DNA from 3 places in the Halomonas sp. 111 genome. Region 1 is predicted to be linked to each of the others. Evidence: predicted binding sites of a transcription regulator. Region 1 holds the regulator's gene; each other region holds the start of a gene.
The links. Region 1 encodes FNR, which switches genes on or off when oxygen is low (the NO sensors DNR and NnrR bind a similar motif). Its sites were predicted from a motif close to TTGATNTANATCAA; they were not measured.

Region 1 (3,239 bases):
CGTTTCTTTCACTGGAACAAATGGGCGACTTGATTGACCGCCTGGACGCCCGCTTTGGGCTTTCAAGCGCACCAGAGCGTGACTACGCCATTGAGATTGACCCGCGCGAAGCCGATGTTTTAACCCTGCGCCATCTGCAGTCTTTGGGCTTCAACCGCCTGAGCCTTGGCGTACAGGACCTGGACCCACGCGTTCAAAAGGCGATTAACCGCCATCAGCCTCGCGTGCTTACCGAAACACTAATGGATGAAGCACACCGGTTGGGCTTTCGCTCGCTGAATCTGGATTTAATCTACGGTCTGCCCTTTCAAACGGAAAGGAGCTTCGCCAAGACACTTGAACAGGTTATCGCGTTAAACCCGGCGCGTTTATCCGTGTTTAATTACGCGCATTTGCCTGAACGCTTCAAGCCTCAGCGACGTATCAGCGTGGATGACCTGCCAGGTGCGGATGAAAAGCTTTCGATTCTGCGTACGACCATCGACATGCTGACCGCTGCGGGCTATCAACATATTGGGATGGATCACTTTGCCAAACCCAATGACAGCCTGGCGGTTGCCCAAGCCAACGGCACCCTACAGCGCAATTTTCAGGGCTACTCCAGCCATGCCAGATGCGATCTTATCGGTCTGGGCGTGTCAGCTATTTCCCGAATAGGCGATAGCTATGCGCAAAACCCTACTGACCTGGCTAGCTACGAAGAGAACCTGGATCAAGGTCGACTGGCTACCGTGAAAGGCGTACGATTAAATCAGGATGACCTAATACGAGCCGACGTTATCGAACGTTTAATGTGCGATATGCGCCTGGATTTAGCAGCGGTTAGCCGGCAATGGCAGGTTAACGCCAACGACTACTTTGCCAGTGCGCTGGAAAGCCTACGCACTGCTGAACAGGACGGGCTAATCGTTCGCTTGGATGATACGCTTGAGGCGACGCCAATGGGCCGTTTACTGATTCGCCAACTGGCCATGGCGTTTGATGCTTACCTTCCGGGGCACTCAGGCCAACGCTACTCAAGAATCGTTTAACCGGCGGCATCAACGCCTGCGGTAGATAGCCATTTAGGCAAAAGAGAAACAGGGAGATAGTCATGCTACCCTCGACAAGCCAACGACGCTCGCTTCTTCAAGAAGCACGCTGCCAGACCTGCAGCCTAAGCTCGCTTTGCCTTCCACTAGCGCTTGAGCTTGAAGACATGGGGCAGTTTGATGCCATCATCAGACGCCGAGCACCGCTGAAAAAGGGCGAAACACTGTTTCGTCAAGGCGACCGTTTTACCAGTGTGTATGCCGTTCGCTCAGGCAGCCTAAAACAGGTAACCAGCGAAGGTAATGGCAACGATCAGCTCACTAACTTCTTTTTGCCCAGCGAGCTTGTCGGATTGGACGGCATTGACGAAGAGCACTACCCAGGCAGCGTGATTGCCCTTGAAACCACCACTATCTGTGAAATTCCCTTTGATCGGCTGGACCTGCTTTCAGAGGAGCTGCCAGAGCTTCGTGGTCAGCTGTACCGCAGCATGAGCAAGGAGCTTCGCGATGACCGGCGTATGATGCGCCTGTTGTCGCGCAAAACCGCCGACCAGCGGCTGGCCAGTTTCCTACTGACGCTTTCAGAGCGTTTTCGGCGTCGGGGTTACTCGCCTTACAGCTTTAGGCTTTCAATGGCACGTGCGGATATCGGCAATTATCTGGGGCTGGCGGTTGAGACGGTCAGCCGTATCTTGAGCCGTTTTCAGCAGCAAGACGTGGTGGCCGTCTCAGGGCGCGAGGTTAACATCCTCGATATGCAGCGGCTTGTAGCGCTTGCTGAAGAGGAAGAGCCGGTGATTAGCTCACGTTAAATGCTTCAATACGCCCCGCCATGAGTGCTTCCTGTTTGGCTTCCAGTCCCGCAAAGTCAAACAGGTCGCGGTCGGCTAGCTGCGAAGGCGCGACGTTAGTGACCGCTTTAAACATGCTTTCCAAACGCCCCGGGTGCTTTTTGTCCCACTCGGCCAGCATTTCCTTAACGACCTGACGCTGCATGTTCGGCTGCGAACCGCACAGGTTGCAGGGAATAATCGGGAACTCCATCAGGCGCGAAAACTCCGCAATATCCGCCTCTTTACAGTAGGCCAGCGGACGAATCACGACATTCTTGCCGTCATCGGAAAGCAGCTTGGGCGGCATTGCCTTCAGGCTGCCGCCAAAGAACATATTGAGAAACAGCGTTTCCAGAATATCTTCACGATGATGGCCAAGGGCGATCTTGTTGGCGCCGATTTCTTCGGCAAACCCGTAAAGCGACCCGCGCCTTAACCGCGAGCAAAGCGCGCAAGTTGTCTTGCCTTCCGGCGTTTTTTCTTTCACTACCGAGTATGTATCGCGCTCCAGAATGCGGTACTCCACGCCGAGTTTTTCCAGATACCGGGGCAGTATATGCTCAGGAAAACCAGGCTGCTTTTGGTCCATATTGACCGCCACCAGTGAAAAATTTACCGGCGCATTGCGCTGCAGGTTGCGTAAAATCTCAAGCATGGTGTAGCTGTCTTTACCACCCGACAGGCAGACCATGATCCGATCACCCTCATTGATCATTTGGTAATCGATAATCGCATTACCTACCTCGCGCCGCAGTCGCTTTTGCAACTTGTTGAATTCGCGTTTTTGTTTGGCGTCCTCAAGCGCCGGCTGGCCTTGCAGGTCAGGCGTCGGTGCAACGGTTGCCGCGGCGGGGTCAAAATGATCAAGGTGTTGCATGATATAAGCACTGCCAATGGTAGAAGGAGCAGCCGCTATTCTAACAATACTCCCGCCGTTCACCCAACTGGCAAAATCACGTCGTTACTATGATCATAACTACGGTTATCAAGACGGCCATCGGCACAGGCGCCACTACGCTAGAAGCTAACCCGATTGCGCCATATCACGCTGTAAGCGCATATACAGCAAGGCGCTTGCGGTGGCTTTACCTAACAACCTCTGGGTCGAGATAGCAGGCACTTGCCAGCAGGCCAGCGCCTCGGAAAACGGTTGGGAAGACTCAACTAACGGGTGTAAACGGCGCAATTGGCGTTGATGCAGTTTGGCCACATCGACCTGAACATTAGGCAGCCCAAACCCGAGGTGCGTTCTAAAGGCTCTATTAAGCATGCAAAACTGCTGGTCCAGTTGCCACCCGACCAGCGGCCGGTTGCCAATAAAATCGGTAAACGCATGCAGTGTCTCGGCACAGAGGGGTACCGCCGTGGCGGG
Region 2 (3,239 bases), on a different contig from region 1:
ACCAGCGGTAGCTCAGAGTGCTGTCGAGCTGCTCTTTGATGTGATTCAACGCGTCCAGCAATGAGGTGCTGTCGTCGACTGGCAGCTCATACTCCTGCCAATAGGGCTCGGTAGAGTTGTCGGGTAAATAGCGTTGGACGCTGATGCGCCGGGTGGATACCTGCTGAGTACTCATGCCTTGCCTCCCTTGGACGCATCCCCATAGGTACGTTCTGCGGGCGCGGAAAAACGCACGTCTACCTCCTGCCATGCCAACCGAGCGTGTGCATCGCCTTGATAAAACACCTGGCTGTGCTTGAGGTAATTAACGTCATCGCGCGTTTGCATACCGTCATCTAACCGCTGGTGAGCGCCACGGGACTCTCGCCGCTCCAGTGCACCAAGGCAAGATGCCTCGGCAATATCCAGCCCGTAGCCAAGCTCAATGCACTCAAGCAACTCTGTGTTGAATATTTTGCTGGTGTCGTTGACACGAATCTTCTGATAGCGCGCCCGCAGTTCACGAATCGTCTCCAACGATTGCCGCATGCCCTCTTCGGTACGATAAATACCACAGCCACTCTCCATGGCCTGCACCATGGCATGCTTAAGCGTCACCCACGTCTCGCCGCTGCCCTCACCATCACAAAGATGCGCTAGTTTTGCCTGCTGATGGGCAGCTTGGGTTTCCAGAAGGTGCTTGTCTGCCCACTCGGTTTGCGCCGCGCGCTGGCTTGCCTGCTCCCCCGCTAAACGGCCAAACACCAGTAGCTCAGTGAGCGAGTTGGAACCCAAGCGATTAGCACCATGTAGCCCAACAGAGGCGCATTCACCCGCCGCATAAAGCCCGGCAACCGACGTTTCACAGTAGGGATTGGTTTCAATACCGCCCATGGTGTAGTGCACCGCAGGGCGGATAGGGATCGGCTCTTTGACCGGGTCAACGTTAATGTAGGATTTAGCCAGCTCGCAGATAAAGGGCAGGCGCTCAAGAAGGTAGGCTTCGCCCAAGTGGCGCAGGTCAAGATAGACCACATCGCTATCGCCAAAGGAGCCAGTGCGGCCCGCCTGCTGCTCCTGCCAAAAGGCCTGTGAGAGCTTATCGCGAGGGCCCAGCTCCATGTACTTGTTTTCCGGCTTGCCCAGTGGGGTTTCCGGGCCCAGCCCGTAATCCTGAAGGTAGCGGTAGCCATCCTTATTGAGCAAAATACCGCCTTCTCCACGACACGCTTCGGTAATTAAAATGCCGGAGCCGGGAAGGCCCGTGGGGTGATACTGAACAAACTCCATGTCCCTAAGCGCCACACCGTGGCGATAGGCCATTGCCATCCCGTCGCCAGTCACGATCCCTGCGTTGGTATTAAAGCGAAACAGGCGCCCGGCACCTCCTGTTGCCAATATCACGGCTTTGGCACGCAACAAAATAAGCTCGCCGGTGGCCACTTGAAGGGCAATGACGCCAATAACGGCCCCTTCGTGCACGGCAAGATCAAGGACGAAATACTCATCGAAGCGCTCAATTTGGGAATATTTGAGCGAGGTTTGAAACAGGGTATGCAGCATGTGAAAGCCGGTTTTATCGGCGGCAAACCAGGTACGTGCGGTTTTCATGCCGCCAAAGCGGCGTACCTGCACATTACCATCCTCCTTGCGGCTCCAGGGGCAGCCCCAGCGCTCCATCTGCACCAGTTCCTGGTAGGCATGATGCACAAAATAGTCCACCACGCCTTGCTCAACCAGCCAGTCGCCACCCGACACAGTGTCGTCAAAATGCGCCTGATGCGTATCCTCCTCGCTGGTTACCGCCGCCGCACCGCCCTCAGCGGCAACGGTATGCGAGCGCATAGGATAGACCTTGGAAATCAGAGCGATGCTTTGAGAAATGCCCTGTGCCTTAGCGCTTTCTGCCGCGGCGATAGCGGCACGCAAGCCTGCGCCGCCTCCACCCACAATCACGATATCGAAATCTCGATGCTGCATGATGCTCCCTTTCTGTAGCCAGGCCAAAGGCGGTAGTGGCGACACGCTTCGATGCGGTGTCTTTTGGTTGAACTTATCACACTCCAGGTACGTGCTATCCCCTCATGCCAAGCTCTATTGACGCATATCAAGAAATGCATCTTTAAGACAGGCGATGCTTTAACAAAAGTAGTTACGTTTAATTTCTCATTTATTAATTTTAATAAAGAATTCCAACTACAATTTTTAACTATTAGTCGCTATCGCCATTCTCTGCAACGTATGTAACCGCAAGCAGATGAAAATCAACCACGATAGCAGTGAAGAGATTCGGCTGCTTTCGCAGCCCAAAAGAGGGGCAGCTTGATATGAACAGTAGTGTGCAATCGGCATTTGACTGGAAGTTGTTGGCGCCGCTTGTAGTGGCCATTATCGTTGCGTTGATACCCACGCCTGAGGGGGTTGCCCCTCACGCCTGGTATTTCTTCGCTATTTTTTTGGGCTGTGTGGTTGGGCTGATTTTTGAACCCTTGCCAGGCGCGGTCATTGGGTTAATCGGTGTGACTCTGGTAGCACTGCTCTCCCGCTGGGTGCTGTTTTCACCCGAACAGCTAGCGACCGAAGGCTTTAATGCTGCCAACCAGGCCTTTTCATGGGCAGTTTCGGGCTTCACCAACTCGACAGTGTGGCTGATTTTTGGCGCGTTTATGTTCGCGCTGGGGTATGAAAAAACCGGGCTAGGCAGGCGCATATCACTTTGGCTGGTCAAGGCCATGGGCAAGCGCACATTAACGTTGGGCTACGCGGTAATGATCGCCGATGCGGTGCTGGCGCCTTTTACACCTTCCAACACGGCGCGTAGCGGAGGCACCATTTATCCGGTCATTCGCAATCTGCCGCCGCTTTACGACTCCCAGCCCAATGACCCCAGCATGAAGCGCATGGGCAGTTTTCTGATGTGGACAGCGATCACCTCTACCTGTGTGACCAGCTCGCTGTTTCTAACCGCGCTTGCCCCCAACCTGTTAGCCATTGCTCTGACAGAAAGCGCTACCGGTATCCATATTAACTGGGGGCAGTGGTTTATCGCCGTAGCGCCCGCTGGCATTCTGCTGCTGTTGCTGGTACCGCTGCTCTGTTACTGGCTATGCGCGCCAGAAGTGAAAGCCGGTGAAGAAGTGTCCAACTGGGCGCGGGATGAGCTGAACAAACTGGGGGCGCTTACTCGCAACGAGATACTGCTGGTCATCATGGTCGTCTCTGCGCTACTGCTGTGGATTTTTGCGGGCGATGTTGTGTCC
Region 3 (3,239 bases), on a different contig from region 1:
CCAGCTCACGCCACTCTGCATCAGGCTGAGAGCCCGCGACAATGCCCGCACCGGCATAAAGGCGAATTTCATTAGCGCCGATATGAGCACACCGGATAGCCACCGCAAGCTCCGTACTGGCCAGGCTCACCCGGCCAAACACACCCGCATACCAGCCCCGCTGGTGGCGTTCATGCTGGCGGATAAACGCTAGCGCCGATGCGCGGGGAACACCACCTACCGCTGGGGTAGGCGGCAAACTGGCAAGCAGCGCCTGGTCCGTCACCGTGTGATGCAGCTCAGCATGAATAAGGCGGCGGATATGCTGCACAGAGCGCAGCTTGAGAACATGGGCCTCCCCGGCTTGAACAACGCGAGACAAAGGCTCAAGCCGGGCAAGAATATCCTCGTAAACGCACTGGTTCTCCAGGCTGTTTTTGGTATCTGCCAACAGTGCCTCGGCAAGGTATTGGTCCTTTTGTGCATCAGCGCCACGATGAGTGGTGCCCGCTAGCGACTCGGTTACCAGCTGCGTACCTTCTCGCTGATAAAGGCGCTCCGGTGGGCAACCGATAAAGGCGGTCTCTGAATCCCACTGAATGCCTAATTGAAAGCACGCCGCCGCCTCTGCCTGCCAGCGGTCCAGCAGTGCCCAGGGCGATGGCGTTTTCGATGCATCGTCCGCGATAACCAAACGCGTCTCTCGCGATAACACCACTTTGGGCGTATGGCACAGCTGATCAGCGTGGGTCACTTGGGACACCCACGCTGACCACGCCTGCTGGGCAGGGGCGTCATAACGTAAATAGGCATGCGGACGCAGAGGGGGTAGCGGTTGTTCTTGCTGGAGACTGGCTAAAAAGGCGCGTGCTTCGGCTATTTCGTGATCGCCGCAGCGGTCGTCAAAGCGCAGATTGAGCGTCAGTAGCGCCCCCTGTTGTGAGCGCTTAAGTTCAACACGCGGCAATATGAAACAGCAATTTTTGAAATTTTCCCAACCGGGCGACGTAGCATCAAACGCCATGCCGCCGAAATAATCCGGCTGCTCACTTGGCAAGGTTGCGAGTTTGGCAAGGTCGGCCTGTAGCGTCTCAAGCGAATCGGCCGCGCTGACCATGCCTAGCGTCGCGTACTCAGGTGCACCGGCGTCACGCGCTTTCCAGTAGCCGCGCGGAAAAACCGTTTGCGCGTCCAACCATCCCATCAGGCTATCAACGCGGCAAGGCACGCTCAGGCGTATAACCCCTTGGATGGACGGCACAGACAATGCATCAAGCCGGTCCATAAGCTCAGCGACAGCGCTCTGGCTGTTCATATGCGCCAACCCGTAAGCGACGCTGCTGCCTGTTACCCAGCGCATGTGTTCAGACAATCAGTGGCCCCGCGTCTCAGGTAAACCGGATGCGGCGCGCAATGCCCAGCCTCTGCTTGATATAGGGCAGAACCCAACGGTCCCCCCCAAAATGGCCAGCGTTCGCGCCCGCTACCAGTAAGAAAAAGGTTAACGCAATCATCCATGGGTTGGTGGAGACCGTACCCGCCATTAGAAACGACATATTCATTACAATAGCGAAGAAGCCTGCAAAGGAGGTCAGCACCCCCACGATCAAGCCCAACCCCACGAGTATCTCCCCCAGCGGGATCACCACATTAAACATACCCGCATAGGGCAGCGCAAAATGCTCCAAAAAAGCAACGTAGTTGGGATACACCATGCTCCCTTCCCGCATTACAGGGTTCGCCACCGCGTTACTCAGGAACCCTTGCGCATCAAAACCGCCCGTCAGTTTGCCGATTCCCAAACTGAGCCAAGTAATCCCAAGATAAAGCCGGAAGGCTAGCCAAACAAGCGCTGCATATTTGCTTTGTCTAAATAAGTCGCCGATCATCAAATTAACTCCTGTTAAGAGGGATTAACAATAGTTTGCGATAAGACACCGCTGCTTCTTTTGACGCAGGTCTACTTTTTAGCACTTAATAATACATAGCTACGTACTCCCTTTTAGTCATTTAACATCATCACGACCAGGACACCAAAGCAATGGATCAACCCGACAAGCACCGCCCGTTCCAGGTTTGGTTATTAGCAGCCCGGCCTCGTACGCTGCCTTTGGCATGTGCCTCTATCCTGCTTGGCTCAGGCCTTGCGGCGCATGCACAAGGGTTTAATCCGAGCGTGCTACTACTTGCCCTGCTAACAGCGATTGCCCTGCAAGTGCTTTCAAACCTGGCCAATGATTACGGCGACGCAGCGACGGGGGCGGATGATCACCAGCGCATAGGCCCGGTTCGCGCGGTCTCGTCAGGGTTACTGAGCCCACGCGCCATGCGCGGTGGAATGGTGGTGATGGCGGTCGTTGCCGCCCTGTGTGGGCTGTTGCTACTGCTGACGGCTTTTGGCAATCAGTGGGCGTCCATTCTTATCTTTATTCTTCTGGGTGCTGCCGCGCTGCTGGCCGCGGTCACGTATACCGTAGGGCTGGGTGGCACGCCGTATGGCTACCGGGGGCTGGGAGATATTGCGGTCTTTATCTTCTTCGGCTTGTTAGGGGTACTCGGCACGTACTACCTGCATGCACAACAACTGGACGGGCTTACACTACTGCCCGCGGCCGCTTGCGGGTTACTGGCAACCGCTGTATTGAACGTGAATAACGTGCGCGATATCGAAAGTGACACGCGCAACGGCAAGATCACTTTGGCGGTGCGCTTGGGCCGCGCTAACGCCATTACCTACCACTGGATATTGCTGGCAATGGCGCTACTGCTCACCGTGATTTATCTGGTCGCACTGCCCGCCCCCTGGCTTAGCTGGAGCTGCCTGCTGGTTGCCAAACCGTTAGCAGACGCTGCCAGAACGCTACACCACACTACCGACGGTGAAACGCTTACCGGCATGCTGAAAAAAACCGCGCTATCGACGCTGATTTACAGTGTACTGCTCTCACTCGGCCTAGCGCTCTATTAAAGAGGCCAAGCCGCTTGCCCCGTGCTTAAAGCACGACCTCATAACCTTCAAATTTGGGCGGCCCCAGGTAGATACCTTCCGGTGACTTGGCGCCCGCGTGAGCCTTACGAAACGCCTCTGACTGGGTCCAGGCGCGGAAAGCCGCTTCCGACTCCCATACACTGTGGGAAATAAACACGGTGTGCTCTTCCTGGCTTGCGCCCTGCAACATGTTGAACTGCTTGAATCCGGGCACGTCGCTCAAGTGCGAATCACGCTGACGCCACACCTCCAAAAAATCCTCTTCGCGGCC

Region 2: the regulator FNR is predicted to act here: its motif matches at 2,077-2,090, upstream of frdA (fumarate reductase (quinol) flavoprotein subunit).
Region 3: the regulator FNR is predicted to act here: its motif matches at 1,929-1,942, upstream of ACT3T7_RS09680 (1,4-dihydroxy-2-naphthoate polyprenyltransferase).

The regions. Positions count from the first base shown of each region.
Region 1 is NZ_JBQSYV010000025.1:19,938-23,176, forward strand. Features, by position in the region: gene hemN (oxygen-independent coproporphyrinogen III oxidase) at 1-1,031, shown strand, start outside; gene fnr (fumarate/nitrate reduction transcriptional regulator Fnr) at 1,094-1,846, shown strand; gene ttcA (tRNA 2-thiocytidine(32) synthetase TtcA) at 1,833-2,744, opposite strand; gene ACT3T7_RS16410 (DNA polymerase III subunit epsilon) at 2,892-3,239, opposite strand, start outside.
Region 2 is NZ_JBQSYV010000010.1:127,233-130,471, forward strand. Features, by position in the region: gene ACT3T7_RS09645 (succinate dehydrogenase/fumarate reductase iron-sulfur subunit) at 1-175, opposite strand, end outside; gene frdA (fumarate reductase (quinol) flavoprotein subunit) at 172-1,959, opposite strand; gene ACT3T7_RS09655 (anion permease) at 2,307-3,239, shown strand, end outside.
Region 3 is NZ_JBQSYV010000010.1:133,577-136,815, forward strand. Features, by position in the region: gene ACT3T7_RS09670 (isochorismate synthase) at 1-1,351, opposite strand, end outside; gene ACT3T7_RS09675 (DoxX family protein) at 1,368-1,868, opposite strand; gene ACT3T7_RS09680 (1,4-dihydroxy-2-naphthoate polyprenyltransferase) at 2,021-2,947, shown strand; gene ACT3T7_RS09685 (antibiotic biosynthesis monooxygenase family protein) at 2,973-3,239, opposite strand, start outside.